DNA from 3 places in the Planococcus sp. 1R117A genome. Region 3 is predicted to be linked to each of the others. Evidence: predicted binding sites of a transcription regulator. Region 3 holds the regulator's gene; each other region holds the start of a gene.
The links. Region 3 encodes LexA, which represses DNA repair genes until DNA is damaged. Its sites were predicted from a motif close to CGAACATATGTTCG; they were not measured.

Region 1 (6,992 bases), on a different contig from region 3:
TTTGATTGTTGCTGTGCTCCTTAATGTGCTATTGACCAACGCAAATGAAAACGCTGAAGCCAAAGATGCTAATGATGAAGTATCAAAACAAGAAATAAACCTCGAAGAAACATATCGTCAAGGTCTTTTAGGGAATGAAGTCACGGTGATGGAGACGTTGGAAACGATTGGATATGATTCGCTGGAAAAGGAAGAACGAGAAGTACTAGAGGCACTGTATGTGAAAAACGAGGAATACAATAAAGCGCTGGAAAACAATCCCGAGCTAGCTGGTGAAATTGCTGCTAAACTAGTCAAGAGCAAGGACATTAAGAAATTAGAGGAGATTCGAAATTCCTTAGCTGAACCAAAACCTATAGTGGATTTCGAGCTGGCAGCGGCTACAAAAGATTGGCAAACGGTGATTGATCTGCGGAATCAAATTGAAATGACAGATGCGCAAATTGCTTCCGTTGTGACGGCTTTTATACAGACCGGTGATTTGCAGACGGCAAAGGGGTTTGTAGATGAAACAGCCGGTGGCAATGAAGAACTGCTGAATCGGGTACTTGAAGCGGAGAAAAAGCAGAATGAACTTGCTGCTTTGAAATTGGAAAGAGCAGAGAAGCAAAAAGTGATTGATACAGATACGGATAAGAAGAAAATAAAGGTAGCTCAAAATCGGATCAAAGAGATTGATAAGCGGATGGAAGTATTAATGAAAGAGATGAAAAACGGGTAAGGAGGCTGAAGTGTGCACACCAAAAGAATCAACAGTTTAGGGCGCATCGTCATTCCAAAAGAGATTCTGGAAATTTTTCAGTTAAATGAAGGAGATTCCGTAGACATCATGCACAATGAAAGCCAAATCATCATCGAGCCGCATAAAAAGCGATATGTATGTGCGGTGACTGGCAAGATTACAAGTGAAGCTATCCAGATAGGGGAGGCTTGGATCAGTAAAGAAGGTATGAAAAAGATCGTAGAGTATATGAGCATGGAATGAGGAGACAGTCAGGCTACACTCATCCTTGAAATGCACCGAAATTGTTAGGCACGACTTACAATGGGAGTGCATTTTTTTTGCATTTTTGTTAAGGTGGACGGCCAGCTCTAATAGTCGACCAGTGAAGGAGATTAACGTGGAAGGTTTTAGCGAAGCTAAGAAATCTGCCCGTATTTAGAGGATAAACAGACTGGGAGCGTGCACATTCCGGTGGCCAAAAGCAAAAAATCAAACACTTTGAAAGTGTGGAGCACTTTCTCCAGGAACTGGATGACTATCTGGTGTATTACAACCAGAAACGAATGAAGTCCAAATTAAAAAACATGAGCCCGGGGGAATACCGGACTCATATCGAGCAGGCTGCTTAAATTTTTGTCTAACTTTTTTGGGTCAGTTCATCCATTTGATTAATCTGTTTTCAGCTCATGTAATACTTATAAATTTTTTTCAAGGGACTTCTGTTCTTCTTTCGACAAATAGGCCATTGTGAATTTTCGAGTGGAAAAGTAGTTCCCTTATTCACTGTGCCACCTCTCCTTTTTTCTCTGGTATAGCAGTAAAAGAAAATTATCGGAAAAATAGTGTCTGAAGAAGCTGTTAGTGATAAATTAACCCCGAAAAACACTTAATACAATTTATAGGAAGATATCGTTCTTTTAATGAATTTGTTCCTTTCTAAATCAAATTTAAGACGATTATAATCCTCATACGCGGAAACTAAAAACATTATTCTTGTAAAAGAAAAAAAAAGAAATAAATAAATATACAGGTACATGAGTATATTAAAGTAAGTTCCTATTTCTATAGGAAGACCATATGCCCAATAGTAAAGTAGTGAAAGTTCTAATATTAGAATTAGAGACGCAATTGTTAATTCTTTATAATAGTATTTTTTTACTGATTCTTTTGCCGTTAACATGTTGTAAAAATAAAGCCATGACTTTTTTCTAACTGCAGAAAAAATCCAATACTCTGGTTTTTCCAATGTATAAATATTAAACATTTGATGATTCCAATAATCAGTTTCAATCAAAATGGAAAACCTGTCGAAAAAAGGCTCGATCTCTTTAAATGTTTTTTTTTGAAGTACCTGTTGTTTCATAGAAAGAAGATGATAGTGATGAGTGGGTACATGGGTAGTATTTATCTCTGAAAAACTAAACGTTTCAATAAACTTCTTTACTAATTCTTCCTTCTCTTCATTAGCTGTGTATAAATCCAATAACTTCAAGTATATAATCTTATTTGTGTTAAATATAACTTGTGCTTCTTGTTTAAAGGCAGATGAAAAAGTAAATGAACGGGACAAGAAGAATACAAGAATTGGCCCGATAGCAGCGATTATTTTTACAGTCAACTCCATTTCAAAACCCCTCCCAATTCTTTCTCAAAACAAAAGTAGACAAGGAAGTAGAAGACAAAAATCATGTGGACTGAAGCGTTCTATGTGTAGTCATCTAAGAATTCCTTTTAATCTAAATGAGGTTTCAATAATAAACCTGCTCTTTGGCAGCTGTCTTTTTACTTACAGGTTTTGTTTTCTTTATGTACTAAGCACGAAGCATTTGATGCAAACCATCTTTCAATTTGGAGCTAATCACTTCCAAAATATATGCCGGACTAATTGGAAGCAATCTCTCATGTTCACGTTCAACTTTTAATTACGAACCGACTTGGAAGATACTGCTAGTGAAAGTCTATCGTTTAATGATTTGCTTTTGAAGCCTAGTTCCTTAATAGTTTTCGGCCAAAAAAGGTTGCTCTTGCAAAAAAGTGACTTCTTTTTTGTGTTTTTTGCTTCCCAACTACCATCAGAGATAACAAAAAATAATTACTAGCTTGATAATAAAATTGACTAAGGATTGAGAATCATTTGATTGAATATAAGTTACAATAGCTGTAACCAAAAATACTGCATCTGTACCATTTAGGAATAAATATTGGGTAAGTTATTCATGTATAGATTTATTATATACAAATAAATAATACTTATAAAATTTTGATGATTGAAGTGGAATAATTGGAAAGATCAACAAGCAGGAACAAAAGGATTCTAATAAGTTAAGACAAACTAACCCTTCGTGGATAGATAGAATCCTATACAACTTTTCTATGTTAAATATTGCCGATTTATTGATTTGTAGGGAAAGATTTTAAAATCTCTAGAAGAGGAACTTATGGAGACTCATAATTTGATTTCTACAAGATGCAAATAAGAAGAGAAAATATTAAATGAAAATTTAGATAAAGGGATATATTCATGGAATGTTAAATTATGAAGATGAAAAATTCTTTAGATTGTTCAAAATGAAGAGTATATGAGTCCAATTCAACAGTTTTATCGTATAGTAAAGCCCCGAACTAAAAAATAGCTTCGGGGCTAGTTTTTTTACAGAATAGAACTAAAAAATACATGAAATTTTTAGTGTGTTTGGGTGAAACCACCAGTATATTTTATAGCGTTCGCTAAACAAGTAAATATAGAAAACGCAGTGCCTGATGTTTCTTCTCCACTATGAACTTACCTCTTCTCATGATGAATCCCTTTTTTTATCTCTCATCAAAGTGAAAGCAAGCACCCTTCTAATTGAATGGGCACTTGCGTAATTCATCGAATTACGTTCAGAACTTAATCTTCCCAAAGCTCATCTATCAGTTTTTCCACTTCTTTTCTTCGTTTTTCCGTTTCATCCTTCAAAATGGTCACCCGATTCCCGTCAATCTCGACAAAATCACCCGGCTCGGCAGTTTCAGGGAATAGACTTTTCTTGAAGTCCTGGGTCACCCCTTCGATTTCCACGACGGCCATGTCCCCTTCAAACCGGTCGATAATTCCTTTGATGGGCGTCATCATTATTTCACCGTCGCTACGGTAATCTTGGTACCCGTAGAAGTGAAGATGATGTTGCCCTTTTGGTCCGTCCGATACACAAGGGACTTATACGGCTTGTAGCGGTTTAATACTTCTGCAGTCGGGTGGCCGTAGGCGTTCTTGCCGACGCTGATGACGGCATACTTCGGCTTCACCAGCTTCAGGAAATCCACATTGGAGGAGGTCTTCGCCCCGTGGTGGCCGACTTTGATGACGTCTGCCAGGAGCGTTTGCTTCGCCTTGACCATATCCGATTCCGATGCCTTTTCCGCATCGCCGGTGAACAAAAATTTATTCTTGTTGTAGGTGACATGCAGGACTGCACTCCAGTTGTTTAAATCCGTTTTTCCATATTCCCGGACGGGCCCCACAAATTTCGCGGTCCCTGTTTTCAGTGGCAGTTTCACACCGGCTTTAGCCGTTTTGATCGTCAGCTTCTCGGCCTTCACGGCTTTCAGGAAGTTGGCATAGGCATCGGTCGTATGCGCCACTTTCGGGGCATAGACGGCTTCCACCTTGTAGGCTTTCAAGACTTCATCCAAACCACCCAAGTGGTCGGCATCCGGATGCGTGGCGATCATGATCTCGATGTCATCCACTTTCTGTTTTTTCAGGTAGGCGATCACTTCATCGCCCTGGCCTTGGCGTCCGCCATCAATCAGAATGTCTTCACCGCCCGGCATTTTGATGTAGGTGGCATCACCTTGCCCGACGTTGATGAAATGGACTTTCATCGTCGGTGTGGCAGCGGAGGTGGCAGGCACGGACACGAGTCCGGCCAATAGAAATAGGGATGTCAGCATGCTGAGGGTCTTCTTCAAGGGAACGCCTTCTTTCCTGTAAGTTATTTACATTCATCATAAGCGCTGACCGCTCGGACAGCAATACATTTTTTTCGAATTACTCGGGATTGTCCTTGGGGAATTAGTGGTATACAATGAGAACAAATGTTCTTATTCAAGCGAAGGAGTGGTCGACATGAAAATCAATCGAAAGATGAAACAGGTGGGCACCATCAAGGACCGGGGAAACATCAAGTGGCAGGGAATGTTCCTAACGGAACATGTGCAGTTGCTGCGGGAGTGGGCGGAGGAGGACAAGCGGATGCCGCAGCCGAAATTGGACGCTTATGACCTGCAGCTGATCCAGGAGGAGCTGGAGCTGGCCCTGAAACGCCGGTGCCACGTCATCATCCATACGTGGAAGGCGGGCAAAGTGACCCGGCACTACGGAACGATTGTGGAGATCGACCTCCAGACGCGCGTACTCACCTATGCCGATCCGTTCAAGGACCGGACGTTGCAAGTGGATGAAATTGTCTCGATCAATTTGGTCGATTAGTTTTCGCAGGGAGTAAATGTGCACAGAACTCACTTAAGGCATACGTCCATGCATAATATCATGGAACATCGGATTTCCCATCCATCGGCAACCTGGAGGACGAGACATCGATGCAGCAGGACCTGTTCGAGGTGCGGAAATGGAAGGAACGGACGCTAGGCGCGGCGAGACCACATCCGGAACTGGTACGGCGATTGTTAGAACTAAGTTGATGGGTAGGCATAGAAAAGAGTGCAACCTTTCTAAAGCAACACGAAAGATGTTCGGTTTTTTTGGAGTGAAACATGGACAAGGAGAATGGGAAATATGTTGAAACAATCACCTGATGGATGGAGTGGAAAAAGGGTTGAAGGAGCAGCATTCCTAAACGCCAAACAGGCCCCGAGTCCGCTAGAACAGAAAAATGAATCGATAACCTGCGAAAAACCCGGAGCATGTAATGGGAACCTATTGTGCAAGCCATTTTTGAAGAAAATTCTGAAGGGAGTAGGACTATGACAGAGAGGACTACATATAGAAGCCGTAGTGTTTGCGATATTAAACCTTTAAAATGATAAGCGGTAAAATGAAAAAAACTTACAAGGTTAACAGTGCAACTTTCTAAAAGCAGCTTTCGACAGACACTAAATCAGGTCGTGAAAATCACATTGACCTAGAATCTCATTTTCGCCCAGTTGAGTATATGTAAAATATTTTCGATATGTTTAAAAATTAATTTATATTATCTTCCAAAAGAGGATTTTTTTAATATAAAGAAGAATATAGTAAGAATCACCACGTTAGAAAGGACAAAAAGATGGCATACAAAATAAAAAAAGAAACTAGAGAAGGAAATATCTAAACCAAACCGTTAAAATCAACAGCTTAAAACTTTTCAACACAACATAACTTCAGATTAAATTAACCGAAAAGAGGAAAATGCGATGAAAATTATTAAGGTCTGTATAATGTTTTTTTTAATACTTATTCTCACAGCTTGCACCAATGAGAAAGAGGTAGAGGATACCGAAGAGGAAACGAAGATTCCTGAAACACAAATAATAGCAGAGCCGCCTTTTATCACCGGTCATATAGTCGATATAGATACGGACAAACAAGTTATCGTAATATCTGAGAACGTTACAAAAGAAGAAGCCATAACTAACGACATGGAAAGTTTTGGGCTTGATGTTGCTGCTTTTAACTTAAACAAAACTGAAATCGATAAAAAATTAGCAAAAGGAAATTTAGTAGCTGTTTGGAAAATAGGAGAAGGCCCTGAAAAATCAGGAGAAATTGCTGAAAGAATCGTTCTATTAGAAGAATAACAAAAATGGCTAAGCCGTTGATTTGAAAGGAATTTTTCAAATCAACGGCTTTTTCTATGATATATGATTAGTTGAGGCGATATAAAAAAGCCAGTGGACATCATCAACTTGGGAGTAGGTGAAATACCTCGAAAACTCGATGCAGTCCCAAAATCATTTTATGGTTTATTTTGGATAATATTAAAACGCCCATAATGAGCATAAAATGCAGGCATTAATGCTCATTATTTAAAATAAAACTGATAATTAATTATATTGATATTATTTACAATTTTTTTACATTTTTACAACACTTTAGTCTATAATAAGAGCTAGAGAGGTGCACACTCTAAAATTTTTAGGGGGAGGAACATGATGAGAAAAAGTATTTCTGTTCTAATTGTTTTGGGAGTTTTATTAATTTCTTTGTTATCTAATCCATCGAGCTCTTCGGCGGCAGTATGGGGAAAAGGACATAGTGACGCTATTCAATATGCTTTTGTTGGTG
Region 2 (6,992 bases), on a different contig from region 3:
AGCCGCATATAATCATAAATTTCTGTTACCGTCGCTACAGTAGAACGGGGGTTTTTGCTGGTTGTTTTTTGATCGATCGATATCGCCGGTGATAACCCTTCAATCAAATCGACATCCGGTTTGTCCATTTGCCCAAGAAATTGGCGGGCATAAGAAGACAGCGATTCGACGTACCGGCGCTGTCCTTCTGCATAAATCGTATCAAATGCCAAAGAAGATTTGCCTGAACCGGAAAGGCCTGTCATTACCACCAGCTGATCCCGTGGAATGACGACATCTATATTTTTTAAATTATGTGCACGTGCACCTTGTATACGTATTTCCTGATTTTTCAAGTTTTATCACCCTTCCGCTTTCAATTCGAGCACAGTGTCCCGAAGTTCGGCTGCCCGTTCGAAATCGAGCGCTTTTGCCGCTTCTTTCATTTCTTTTTCCAGCAGCGTAATCAGTTTCACGCGGTCTTCTTTTTTGAGTTTTTTGCCTGCTGCCGCTTTTGAAACATATTCTTCTGTCTCTTCAGCTGCTGTAGTAGCCCGAATAACATCTCTGATTTTCTTTTGTATGGTAATCGGTGTAATGCCGTGTTTTTCATTGTATTCGGCTTGTATGGTACGCCGGCGAGTCGTTTCATCAATCGCTTTCCGCATTGAATCGGTCATTTTGTCAGCATACATAATGACATGGCCATTGGAGTTTCGTGCAGCGCGCCCCATCGTCTGAATAAGTGAACGCTCTGAGCGCAAGAAGCCTTCTTTGTCTGCGTCGAGTATGGTCACCAAGGAGACTTCCGGAATATCGAGTCCTTCCCGAAGCAAGTTAATGCCGACAAGAACGTCATAAACACCCATCCGCAATTCCCGGATGATTTCAATCCGTTCTAATGTCTTAATCTCCGAATGCAGGTAATTGACTTTTATGCCTGCTTCTTTTAAATACGCCGTCAAATCTTCGGACATTTTTTTTGTCAATGTCGTTACAAGCACCCGTTCATTGCGCTCAGTGCGCTGCCGGATTTCGTCCATCAAGTCATCAATCTGCCCTTCTATCGGACGCACTTCAATGGTCGGGTCCAATAGTCCTGTCGGCCGAATGATTTGTTCCACCATTTCCGGTGTATGTTCAAGCTCATAAGGGCCTGGCGTCGCTGATACGAAAACAGCCTGGTGGATATGCTTTTCGAATTCGTCAAATGTCAGCGGCCGGTTGTCCATAGCCGAAGGCAAACGGAATCCGTGATCCACTAATACTTTTTTGCGTGCCTGGTCCCCATTGAACATGCCGCGGACTTGCGGCAAGGTCACATGGCTTTCATCCACTACCAGCAGGAAATCATCCGGGAAATAATCAATGAGCGTATAGGGCTGAGCACCTGGAGGCCGCAGCGTCAAATGGCGGGAGTAGTTTTCAATGCCTGAACAAAAGCCCATTTCGCGCATCATTTCCAAGTCATAGCGTGTACGCTGTTCGAGGCGCTGAGCTTCGAGCAACTTATCTTCTGCCCGCATTTCCTTTAATCGCTCTTCCAGTTCCGCTTCGATGTTCTCAATGGCTTTGACCATTTTTTCTTCCCGCGTAACAAAGTGGGATGCCGGGAAAATGGCCACATGTTCCCGTTCACCGATGATTTCACCCGTCAAAGCATCCACTTCACGGATCCGGTCAATTTCATCTCCAAAAAACTCAACACGCAAACAGCGTTCATCGCGAGATGCCGGAAAGATTTCCACTACATCGCCCCGTACCCGGAAAGTTCCGCGGATAAAGTTGATGTCATTGCGTTCATATTGAACGTCGACTAATTTTCGCAAAAGCTGATTGCGCTCGATTTCCATTCCTTTTCTAAGGGATACTACAAGTTCACGGTATTCCTTTGGCGAACCGAGGCCATATATGCACGATACCGAAGCTATGACGATGACATCATCCCGTTCGAACAGCGAACTTGTCGCCGAGTGCCGCAATTTATCGATTTCATCATTGATGCTGGCATCTTTTTCTATATAAGTATCCGATTGCGGCACATAGGCTTCCGGTTGATAGTAATCATAATAGCTGACGAAGTATTCAACCGCATTATCCGGAAAAAATTCCTTGAATTCACTGTAAAGCTGCCCTGCTAAGGTTTTGTTATGGGCCATAACCAATGTAGGTTTTTTCACTTGCTGAATCACATTTGACATGGTGTAGGTCTTCCCAGTGCCTGTTGCTCCAAGCAAAGTCTGGCAGCGCTTGCCGTTTATGATTCCTTGAGTCAACTCCGCAATTGCTTGAGGCTGATCACCTGCCGGTTCATAAGGCGCCTGGAGTTTGAATTCCTGTTTCATAATTGATGTCCTCCTGTTTGTTTCACTCTCTCTATTTTATCATATGCCCTAAAATTCCCCTAACAAAAAGCGAACGTATGTTTTTTCTCTTGTCTTTTTTTAGACAAAATAAAAAAACCGCTCACTGAGGAGCGGTTTTTTCGTTATTCTTCATCGCATTTTAAAGCCTGCAATTGGGCTGAATAGTTGGCGAATGCTTCACGGTCATTAGTGTCCAGGGCTTGGTCGATAAGCGTCATGAGCTGTTCTTCTTGCTGAGAGCGGTGTACATGCTTCAAAAACAAATCCAAATAGATATCATTGAGCAGTTTTTCCGCTTCTGTAATTTTCTTTGTTTGAGCCATCGCTTTCATGAAGTCAGCATAAGAATAATAGTTTTCCATTCTTCATCACCCCGAATGCTTTTCATTAGTATACATTAAAAGTCTATCAATAATCAAATGTTTTTTGAAAATTCTAATGAAATAGAAAAGATTTTATTTTTAGACTAAGCCATTGCTAATCTTCCATTTGTTGTTACAATATTTATGTATAGTAAATTTAGGGGGTATAAGTTAATGGGCAATAAGAATCATAATCCCTCTTCATATACGGTGTGCAGCAATACATATGCACTTTTGCCGTATATAGACGGACATCGAACGTGGACACGTGTAATTGAAGATCGAAGTGAATTCATTGTGGAAGAATCGGTTTTTAAAATTGTAAGTTCTTCTTGTACTTTCTACAGAGGATCGATGGAAAGCGCCACTCTTTATTCTCAAAAAGCAGTTCGCGTCAAACATAAGCCCCCCATTATCATCGGTGAGTATTACGGCAATCCGCTTCTGTTCTTTCCTACTCACTCTCCGAAAAACAAAGAATCGGTTTGGTTCAACTTTGATGCTGTCGAGCTAGTCGAAAGCGATGACACCGGAAAAGGCAGCATAATTTCCTTAAGCAATGGTGTAGCTGTCCCACTTGATGTGTCTCCTGTCGCTTTAAGAAACCAGCATTCTTTTGCAGGTTCTCTGCGCAGGTTTTTTAAAAATGCTCAGCAAGTCCATCAGCATCAAATGGTATATTTGACGAAACGCAGATATCCCCCCAGAAGACAACATCCTCTTGATTGAGTTTTCCGATTGAAATAACAAAGAGACAGACTGAAACTGCTGCAGCCTTTTAAGCATCACGCTCCTGTATGTATAGCTCTGCCTCTTTGTAATCTGCCCGCTGCCAAGACCTTCATTATAAAAACATCTTAAATTTCCTGGTAAGACATCGCTAAATAAACACGCAGCAATTCCTCTACCCGGTTGCGCAAACGCACATTCAAATAGCGCCGGTGGTCTTCATAACCCCCATGGTAAAATACGTATTCGGTGAATGTATCATCTCCAGTTCCTTTTATCATCTTCATATGGTGCTTGCGCATATGGATTTTTGTTTCTTGCAGCTCTTTATGAACCTGCTTGATGGCGCCATCCACTAATTCAATATACGGCCTCTTTAGTTTAAAAGATCCTTTTTCGAATAACATACGGTCACGTTCCAAGATGATTAAAACCATCGGCAAATAAATGGCTTTTTCAAAATGGACAATTTCCTCTTGTGAGATCAACGGCATTTTTACACCTCCTCAAAAAGGGAACGTTTGTTCTCTTTATTAATTCTACTCCGAATTCAGTAAATTGCAAGACTTGAAAGCAAAAAAAATCTGTGCCGCTATTGGCACAGATTTTTTTATCTTATTGTTATTTCTTATTTAATCGATCGGTAAACCCATAGTGAACCGACAAAGAAAATGGATGAAACCCACATAAAAGCTTCATGTGAAAACCAGACAGCTATCGATATGCCGCTAAACGATAAAATTGTGAAGATTCCAGCAAACATCCGGCTCTGTAAATCCCGCTGATGCTCCCGCTGCCGCCCATCCCGATTTTCCAAGTAATGGCGCATCCGTTCCGGCTCTTCGAGATAGTTGATGATTTTTTGCGGCAAAACACGGAGCGGCCCTGTTGCATTAATTGCCCAGCGCAGCACGTCTTCTTTGCCAATAATCCGCTTGCCTTCTTTTTGAGAAGCCGCCCATTCCAATATGCGCGGCCGGGCGAGCGCCAATAAATCAATAGCGGGGTCCAGCACATGGAGAACGCCTACAAAAATTGATGTAGCCCGGCCAAAAAATGCGAATTCAGCAGGCAACTGGACAGGCTGTGTCCGGACAATATCCTGTATATCGCGGAGCAAGCGCTCTACAACAAAACTGTCCATCTGCATCAATTCATTAGACTGATACGCTGCAACCAGCCGTGCAATGGTGTCTGCTAAAAGATCCCGATCCGCATGCGGCAAGAGGAAACGCAATTCTTCAAGGGCATCCAGCACTTGATCATAGTTTTGAAAAACAATGCCTTCAGCTATCCGCAGCACTGCTTGGGCGTCCGACTTGGAAATAGTTCCGGTCATGCCGAAATCTATCAGCACAATAGTGCCGTCCGGTTTCAACAAAATATTGCCGCCATGCGGATCGGCATGAAATTGGCCGCCATTAAGGACCTGTTCCAAAAATAAAATAAACAGCCGTTCTGCGATGGCATGGCGATCAAGATTATGTTTCTCAATAAAAGCGAGGTCGGTTATGCGCGCGCCTTCGATCCACTCCATTACCAGTACGCGGCGCGTTGAGAGATCGTCAAAATAAATTGGAAAACGAACGCCTTCCATCTCTTTGAAACGGTCGGAAAATGAGCGTCCGCTTTGAAGTTCCTGCAAAAAGTTCAACTCTGCTCCAATTGTTTCGGTCATTTCCCGGTACAATTGCCGGAAGTCGATTTGTTTGGACAGCGGCGTGAACGTTTTCAACATCCAAACAACAATCCGCATCGCTTGAAAATCAGCCCGCAAAATACGGTCTGTCCCAGGCCGTTGCACTTTTACAGCCACTTCGGTTCCGTCTCTTAGCACGCCTTTGTAAACTTCTCCGATAGAGGCTGATGCCACAGCAGCATCCGATAAATCGGTCAAAAAACTGGAATATGGAGAGTTCCAGTCTTTTTCAAGAACAGAAACGATTTTTTTGCGTGACACTGAAGGTACACGGTCTGTCAAACCTTCGAGTTCCTGAAGAAATGTCGGAGGCATAATATCCGCCCGCGTCGACAAAAATTGTCCCAGTTTAATCATAAGCCCGCCAAGCTTCAAAGCTAAAATTTTATAATTTTTTGCCTGCTTCGTAACAAGCTTTTCCCATTTCTCTTCAACAAGCGGATTCCAATTTCCGCGGTAGCGGCGCTGGAAAAGCATCGCTTGAGTGTAAAATTTAATGGCCATATAAACAATCCGATAAATGCGGATCAAAGCGATACGGTTCATAAAAAAGTCCCCTCTCTGCGCTTAATTATAGAGTCTGATGGCGGAATAGTCCAAAAAGTGGTATGTTTTTAACGGATGGAACGATTAAAAGGGGGATGGAAATGGACACAATTCATTATGAACAGCATGGCAATTTGGCCTTCATCACATTGAACCGGCCGGATTCCATGAACGCCTTCAACTATGACATGTTGGCTGAACTGGGACAAGTGGTCGAAGCAATCCGGATCAATCCGGATATCCGTGTTGTCATCTTTACAGGTGCTGGAGAAAAGGCATTCAGTGTCGGAGCTGACTTGAAAGAACGCAAGACATTGACTGAACAGCATGTGAAGCGCAATATCTTTAAAATCGGGGAAGTTTTTACTACGATTGAAAACTTGCCGCAGCCGACCATTGCCATGATTAACGGCTTTGCCTTCGGCGGCGGAATGGAGCTGGCACTCGCTTGTGATTTCCGCATCGTCACGGATGATACGCTGCTCGGGTTAACCGAAACCAGCCTTGCCATCATCCCAGGAGCCGGGGGCACACAACGGCTGCCGCGTTTGATCGGCGAGTCAAAAGCGATGGAACTGATTTTGACGGCACGCCGATTAAAACCGGCTGAAGCGCTGGACTATGGCCTCGTCACCAAAGTAGCGCCGCGCAACGAGCTGGTCGACGTCACCGCCCAGTTTGCCGATATGATGCTGGCTAACGGCCCAATTGCCTTGCAGCAAGCGAAATTTGCCATTAAAAATGGCATGAACGCCGATTTGCAGACCGGCCTGAACATCGAACGGAAAGCTTACGAGCTGACCATTCCGACAGAGGACCGGGTTGAGGCATTGATGGCATTCAGTGAAAAACGGAAACCTGTGTTTAAAGGGAAATAATATCGGATCAGAAAAAAGCCGTGCTGGATGCACGGCTTTTTGATTGGCGTTGCGTTGACGCAGACAACTTGAAGAAAACCCATAAAAAGAAGGAGCATCTCTTCGGAGTGCTCCTTCTTTTTCTATTGGCTGCCAATTTCCTTATGGCCAAAAGGCCTTTGCACGTAAATCCTTAATTAGTTACAGAATGCCTTTTAGCAGCCTAGCAGTTTGAGGGATAAATTAACTATGAAAAATAATATTTTTAATTTAAAAAATTTCTTATAGTCTAATTGTACGTCTGAATAGCAAAACAAATGGGTACTTCTATATTAATAACCGTTAACTCGGACAAAAAGAGTTCATTCTAAAATGATTTCAATAAATGCGAGAGGTGAAGCATAGTTATGGCTGAGCAAAACACTCCATTAAAAACTCATGTTTGGATACTGGG
Region 3 (6,992 bases):
TGCTTGTTTGAACGTTTCGTATACTTCTTCCGGCACGTGGAAATCCTGGTCGAAGGTCCACTCGTAGTATTCTTTCACCAGCTTCATTTCAGCTTCGCCAAGTGGTGCACCGTGCGCATCCGCTTTACCGGACTTGTTTGGAGCTCCGTATCCGATGACAGTTTTCACTTCGATGATTGTCGGTTTATCAGATGACTGTTTCGCTTGCGCAATTTTCTCAGACAAATCGTCCATTTCGTTGCCGTCTTCAACACGCAAATAATTCCAGCCATAAGACTCGAAGCGTTTCTTAATGTCTTCGGAGAAGCTCATGTGAAGATCGCCATCTAATGAGATGTCATTGCTGTCATAAAGTACGACCAATTTATTTAATTTCAAATGGCCAGCCAGTGAAATCGCTTCGCCGGCAACGCCTTCCATCAAGTCACCGTCTCCGCATAAAGCGAATGTATGATGATCAACAATATTCAAGTTTTCTTTATTGTATGTAGCCGCTAAATGGCGTTCTGCCATAGCCATTCCTACTGCCATCCCAATTCCTTGGCCGAGTGGTCCTGTAGTCGCTTCAACGCCTTCTGTATGCCCGTATTCAGGGTGTCCCGGAGTTTTCGAATCCCATTGGCGGAAGTTTTTGATTTCATCCAATGTAAGTCCATATCCGCTCAAATGAAGCAAGCTGTATAAAAGCATTGAACCGTGTCCAGCTGATAATACGAAACGGTCACGGTTGAACCATTTAGGATTTTTAGGATTATGGTGCATATGTTTCGTCCATAATGTATAAGCCATAGGAGCTGCTCCCATTGGCAATCCAGGATGCCCGGAATTAGCTTTCTCGATAGCATCGATGGAAAGTGTGCGAATCGTAGTCACTGCAAGTTGATCTGCATGGTTTGACATAAAAAAACATCCTCTCTAGAACAAAATTTCATCCCTTTCTAGTGTAGTCAACAATAGAAAAGAATACAAATAAAAAAAGCATAAACGCCCGTTTTAGCCCGAAATAAGAAATGCAGGAGTGCCTACTCAGCTTTGACAGGCACAAGACGGACCAATGGAGTAGTGGTTATTGACACGCAATTGGGCTGGTTTATGTCCCGAAGAGCTGGGCGTTGGAGTCAGGACACAACGAAAAAGAGAACAAGTATTAATTTAAATACTTGTTCTCCCGGATATTCTTAATTTTTTCTGGCGTTACATCGTCGCCATTCGGATCGATCACTTTTACATTTTCAATGGTTCCGCGCATCGTTTTCCGGAATGTCTGCAAGTATTCTTGGCGCAATAAAGATTGTTCTTTCGCTTCTTCTATCGACAGTCCTGCTCTTTTGGATTTACGTGATAATTCATTAATTCGATTTAATTTATCGGGTGATAACATCAAATCCCACCTTTCTACTTACATATCGTACAAAAGAAGATGGGTTTCTGCAATATATTAGCCCTGTTTCATCTGTTCAAATTCTTTATAGCGGCGATGGACAGTCGCTTTGCTCGCCTGGTAGCCGAATCCCTGCAAAGTAACTGCAATCTCATGGAATGTCAGTCCGTTTTCTTTCAGGCTTACGATTTGGTCGATTGGCAAATCAAGGCGCTCCCGTCCTTCCGGATTGCCTTTCCCTTTCAAATTCTTTTCGGGTTTATAGCCGTTTTCAACTGCACGTTTCATGCCTCGTTTAATTTTGGCGTTATGTATTTTCCGCTGGTATTCTTCGACGATCGCTAAAATTTCCAGCACCATATCATCCATATCATTCAAGGCAATCGGTCCTTGGTCAGATAAAGTGTAGACTTCAACGCCGTATTTTTTCATGACATGCAAAAGAGCGATGCGGGCATGCCCTCGTCCAAGACGGGTTTCATCCTGGATAAAAACAGCATCTATTTTTTCGGTCTTTATGCAGTTCAACATTTCCAATAAGCCTTCACGGTCCATTTCATAGCCGCTATGCTGATCGAAAAATATTTGATCGACGATATATCCTTGTTCAAATGCAAATTTCAGCAGCTCTTCTTCTTGCCTTTCGAGCGAAGTTTCCTGTGTATCTTTCGTGGTGCTGACCCGGCAATAAATTAACGCAGTTTTTTTCATTCTGCGTCACCTGCCAGCTTGATGGTTTCATCAGGGGTGTATTTGAGTTGGTCGCTGGGAATCTTGAGTGATTGGCCCGCAACGATTTTAGCAGTAGTTAATCCGTTTTCCTTCATAATTTCATCAATCCATTGCTGATGAGGGGTGTCTCCACTGAATGCTTCCGCTAAAGTCCACAAAGTATCGCCTTCTTCAATTTGAACATGGCTCATTTGTGTTTTCTCATTGTTATGGATGATTACCGAAAAAATTGAAAATACAAGTATAAGGGTAAATAATGCTGTAAAATAAGAGTTTTTTTGAATGATTGTCATATGAACCGCCTCCTAGGAATGTGTGTTCGGAATGTATGTTCTTATATTAATGCGAACAGGTGTTTTTGTCAACAAAGAAATTCGAACCTATGTTTGCATTTCATATCCCAAGTTGGTATACTATGGGTAGAAAAACATACTGAACAACTAAAAAGAGGTGAAACTGTTGAAAAAAGTATCGAAACGCCAAGAAGATATTTTGACATTCATAAAAGATGAAGTTCGTGCTAAAGGTTATCCGCCTTCCGTTCGTGAAATCGGAGAAGCAGTTGGCCTGGCCTCCAGTTCGACTGTCCACGGCCATCTGGCCCGTTTGGAAAGCAAAGGATTGATCCGCCGAGACCCAACTAAACCAAGAGCAATTGAAATTATAAGCACAGAAGATGCGTTAATTGAAAGAAACCCCGTGTTGCATGTTCCGTTAATTGGTAAAGTTACTGCAGGGGTGCCGATTACTGCCATTGAAAATGTTGAAGAATACTTCCCGCTTCCTCAATCCTACGGTACTGAAGATGACCATATTTTCATGCTTGAAATTATGGGTGAAAGTATGATTGAAGCAGGTATTTTGAACGGAGATTACGTGGTAGTGAGACAGCAGCAGACAGCTAACAATGGAGATATTGTAGTTGCCATGACCGCTGATGACGAAGCAACAGTGAAACGCTTTTTCAAAGAAGATAATTATTTCCGCTTACAGCCTGAAAATTCCTCGATGAATCCGATCATCGTCGATCAAGTCTCTATTTTAGGCAAAGTGGTTGGCGTTTATCGCCAAATCCTTTAATTAAAACGCTGAGAAAAAATTCTCAGCGTTTTTTCTATGAATGAACCTCTTTTTCCACTTTTATTTTTCACAGGAAAACGCCAGCATAATAGGAATTCTTTTGCGCCGCTGGTACTCTTCCTCATTCCTGAAATTTTCCCGTTTCGGTTCGCCTTCACGCAGCGAGACCACATTAAAGCCTGCCTCTGTGAGAGAGCTAAAATATTGCTCGGTGGTCCGGTGATGCTTTACGACGATTTTATCAATCCACGGCTCTTTTCGTTCGCCTGTGTTAAAATAATCATCCACAATCCAATTGCCTTTTCGTTCGCCTTCTTTTTTGCTGATAAAAGAAGAAGTTGTCAGTGGGTGCTGCACGCTAAAGACAAACTTGCCATTTTCTTTTAAGGATTGATGCACTTTTATAAACAGCTCTTTTATATCAGCAACATAATGAATGGCAAAGCGGGAAGTCACGAGATCAAATTTATTCGGAGAAAACGCATAAGTTTCCATCGCTTCTTGGAGAATGCTGCTATTGGTGCCTTTCAGGTTATTTTTCGCCATTGTAGCCATCTGCGCAGAACCTTCGACACCCGTATAACTCTTTGCTCCAGCCGTATGCAGCTCTTTCCCAAAGCTGCCATCTCCGCATCCCAAGTCCAGTATGTTTTTCCCTTCTAGCTCTCCCAGCAGTTCCATGATCATCGGTTTTTCAATCGCATTATTCGGGCTTTCTTCCCGGCTTCTCCTTTGTAGATACTGATTTAAAAAATCTTTCTGATCATACGCACTAGCGCCTTTGAATTCCACTTTTCTTCATCCCCTTGTCTGAAAGCTCCCTTATTTTTAGGTATAAAAAAAGCATTCGCTGCGAGAGCGATGCTTGTTTTATCAAGATGCGTTGACTACGATATATTTGACAAGATTAATGGTGATGCGATAGATTTTCCCGCTTGCTTCATCTATTACATCGTAAGTTCCGTTTGAAGGAATTTTACCTAAAGCAGCTTCTTTATCTGTTGCCTGTACAGATAGGACAATTGTATTCCCCTGGTCAAAATAGAATTCTACTTGAAATGTTTTCATTCACTGACCTCCTCTGTATACTTTCTCCAGTTTACCATAGATAGCGTTTATTGTTTTCCGTAGATCTCTTTATAGGCGATGACTTTCAATGCCAGCATCTCTTCTTCCGTCAGGTTCTGTTCCAGTTTTTGAATGGCTTCCTGATGAGACATGGTTCCATTTTCGACACCACTCTTAATATTGTTCAATTCCGTCAGCCCAACTTTTTGGATCAATACCCGTGTTGCCTGTCCGGTTGAGTTGAATGGCAAGGAACTTTCGTCAGCCACCTTTGCTTCTTCGATGTAACCTGACAATTCAGGATCATCTTCCACATACGACTGTATATTTTCCATTTGCCCGCTGGTGTCCAGTTTTTCTGTTGCTTCGTCTACAATTTTTTCTGAAGCCATATTAGTGCCGAAATAATACACACCAATCGCTCCAAGGAATAATACGATAAGCAGTACAATTAAAACCTTAAGTATCTTCATCCAGGGTTCCTCCAATTTCGTTCTCGTCATTAAGACGTCCGCCATCCAAGAAAGTTACTTTTTTAGGCAAGACAATACCCCGAACCCGAATTCTTTTCTTGAAAAGGATCCGGCTTCAGGGTGTTGTTAAAACTTAATTATTTTTGTTCTCCAGTTTCCGCTGTTCTGCTATCCACCAATCAATATGGCTTAAATCAAAAAAAATCGTATCGCCATAAGACTGGTTATGCGGAATCTTCCGTTGGGCCATGTATTCTTGCACCCGCTCTTCAGTCATCGGATAATCCGCTGCTTCGAGGTACCTCAGTAAACTCTTTACTCCTTGTACCTTTTTCATTTAATCACCCCCACAAAATTCTCTTGGCAGCGTTTGCCATAGAAAATTCAGTACGAATTATTAAATAGAGGTAAAGGCTATCTAGTTTATATATACCCTTATTTCAGGAAAATAATCTTTTCCCGTTCAAGAGCTTTTCCCAATCAACATAAAATTCTTTGGCATCTTTCTTAACCGCCTCTTCTAGAAGTGGTGACCGGCTCTGTATAATCTTTAACTTTCACCAATTTAACGTCTGCTTTATTAAAAATATTCAGTTCTCCAAAAACGTCCTCATACTGGACGATGCTTTCAGAAAGAGCCATGGTGGCCACACCTTCTCTTGACTCCGCTTCTACCGTTCTTTCTACAGTAAGGCCTTTTTCCAAAAAGTACTGGATGACGAATTTCTTCACACTCTCACCTCCTCCTTTAAAATTTCTTCAGCAACTATGCATAATCCTTTAAAATTTTATGTAAAGACAGTATTTACAGGAATTCAGTTAAAAAGTCATTGCTTTCTTTTTCCTATGAAAAGACCGCCAGCAGGTGAATGCGGGCGGCCTTTGACCGGAATTCTTCGTTAGTTCCCCAGCTGTTTGATTTGCTCTACAATGCTGGTGATTTCCTGAAGCGATTTAAATGCTTCCGTATTCTTCAGCACCTCTGAATCCAGTTTTCCATTTTCAATATTCTCTAAGTATAAATCGATCCCTTCAATCGCCCGATTGTTCTGATTGACCACTTGCTGATGGAGATCCGCACCAATTTTAGGTGCCTCGAGTTTATTGAACTCCTCAATTTTCGCTTTCATTTCCTCCAGCCGTGTTTCGAGTTCTTGGGCCGCCTGTTCGTCGTTGACTGCCTGTTTTGCCAAATCAGGCACTTCTTTCGCAAAAGCACTCGCCTCATTGGCATATTCCGATGCTTCAGTTGCGTAATTCAGTGTATTGCTGACGCCTTCAAGAGCAGAACAGCCGCTAAGCAACATACCGCTTACCATCAGTAGTAATACCATATATGTTTTCTTCATCGATTGTCCTCCATGTAATGCTTTATTGGTGGTATCAGTATAGCACGGACGAAAACAACTTCCTAAAAATTGGTCCACTTGCTTTGTGCTGTTCAAGGCAATCGAAAAACCGCCGGAGCCCTGAGGTTCCGGCGGGATTTATCATTTAGTCTACTGGCATTATCTTGACAATTTCATCAATTGGCAATCGCTTCATTCCAAAAGGTTCGTCGAAGACGATTGTTCTCGTCTGAGGATCCATTTCCACTATTCTCCCGACATGGTAATGAAGGTCATGGTTTTTCCACAATTGCATCCGAACTTGGCATTTGCGTATTAGCGCACTCGTCAATTCCTCCTGGATTAAATGTTTTGCCTTTTCATCTAATTCCGGTCTCTTTTCCTGTTTATCTTCTGCGTACCATTCGCTTAAGAATTTCATATGCTCGGACATCTTTAATCCCTGCCATTTGATATTTCTTTTGCCTATTGGATTGCCTGCTTGCTTCAGCTCTCTATTTAGTAGTACCATAACCTTCACCCTCCTGTCATATCTCTTTGTTGAATTACATTATACAGAACATTAGTTCTTATTACAAGAAAAATATAAATCTTCGGCCTATTCCCGGGATGAGGGCTTTCAATTACATGTTTTCAGCTTGTTGATCAAACCACTTTCATTCTTTTGATAGTCTCTGGTTTCTTTCGGTAATGCCGAACTTATTTGAAAGAGCCATTTGGGTTCCTCTTCGACTCATTCTTTCCATGCCGGCACGAAGTATGTCAGTGAACGTTTGAGCCATGCACATTATCAGATCACCGCCGACATTTATAACCACTTTTTTAAGAAAACGAAAGAACAATCCATGTAAAAATTTGATGAATACATGGAGCGTTTTTAAATTTCCTTGGTCAATAATTGGTGGTATC

Region 1: ACSFXN_RS18370 (YolD-like family protein) is a predicted target of LexA. The motif match lies at 4,798-4,811, and genes of this name have one in related genera.
Region 2: uvrB (excinuclease ABC subunit UvrB) is a predicted target of LexA. The motif match lies at 2,395-2,408, and genes of this name have one in related genera.

Annotation. Positions count from the first base shown of each region.
Region 1 covers NZ_JBPRLO010000008.1:57,809-64,800, reverse strand. The annotation lists gene ACSFXN_RS18400 (hypothetical protein) at 1-721, shown strand, start outside; gene ACSFXN_RS18395 (AbrB/MazE/SpoVT family DNA-binding domain-containing protein) at 734-985, shown strand; gene ACSFXN_RS18390 (IS3 family transposase) at 1,213-1,353, shown strand; gene ACSFXN_RS18385 (hypothetical protein) at 1,611-2,348, opposite strand; gene ACSFXN_RS18380 (DUF3006 domain-containing protein) at 3,615-3,836, opposite strand; gene ACSFXN_RS18375 (ComEC/Rec2 family competence protein) at 3,839-4,660, opposite strand; gene ACSFXN_RS18370 (YolD-like family protein) at 4,836-5,198, shown strand; gene ACSFXN_RS18365 (hypothetical protein) at 6,122-6,505, shown strand; gene ACSFXN_RS18360 (hypothetical protein) at 6,860-6,992, shown strand, end outside.
Region 2 covers NZ_JBPRLO010000006.1:116,960-123,951, forward strand. The annotation lists gene uvrA (excinuclease ABC subunit UvrA) at 1-335, opposite strand, end outside; gene uvrB (excinuclease ABC subunit UvrB) at 342-2,324, opposite strand; gene ACSFXN_RS16905 (IDEAL domain-containing protein) at 2,468-2,707, opposite strand; gene ACSFXN_RS16910 (competence protein ComK) at 2,882-3,436, shown strand; gene ACSFXN_RS16915 (hypothetical protein) at 3,565-3,930, opposite strand; gene ACSFXN_RS16920 (ABC1 kinase family protein) at 4,065-5,681, opposite strand; gene ACSFXN_RS16925 (enoyl-CoA hydratase-related protein) at 5,783-6,559, shown strand; gene ACSFXN_RS16930 (DUF5658 family protein) at 6,946-6,992, shown strand, end outside.
Region 3 covers NZ_JBPRLO010000003.1:241,375-248,366, forward strand. The annotation lists gene tkt (transketolase) at 1-900, opposite strand, end outside; gene ACSFXN_RS10985 (DUF896 domain-containing protein) at 1,148-1,381, opposite strand; gene ACSFXN_RS10990 (YneB family resolvase-like protein) at 1,439-2,092, opposite strand; gene yneA (cell division suppressor protein YneA) at 2,089-2,406, opposite strand; gene lexA (transcriptional repressor LexA) at 2,573-3,193, shown strand; gene ACSFXN_RS11005 (class I SAM-dependent DNA methyltransferase) at 3,254-3,985, opposite strand; gene ACSFXN_RS11010 (hypothetical protein) at 4,067-4,261, opposite strand; gene ACSFXN_RS11015 (hypothetical protein) at 4,309-4,734, opposite strand; gene ACSFXN_RS11020 (hypothetical protein) at 4,868-5,071, opposite strand; gene ACSFXN_RS11025 (hypothetical protein) at 5,242-5,466, opposite strand; gene ACSFXN_RS11030 (DUF6376 family protein) at 5,634-6,083, opposite strand; gene ACSFXN_RS11035 (YolD-like family protein) at 6,229-6,594, opposite strand.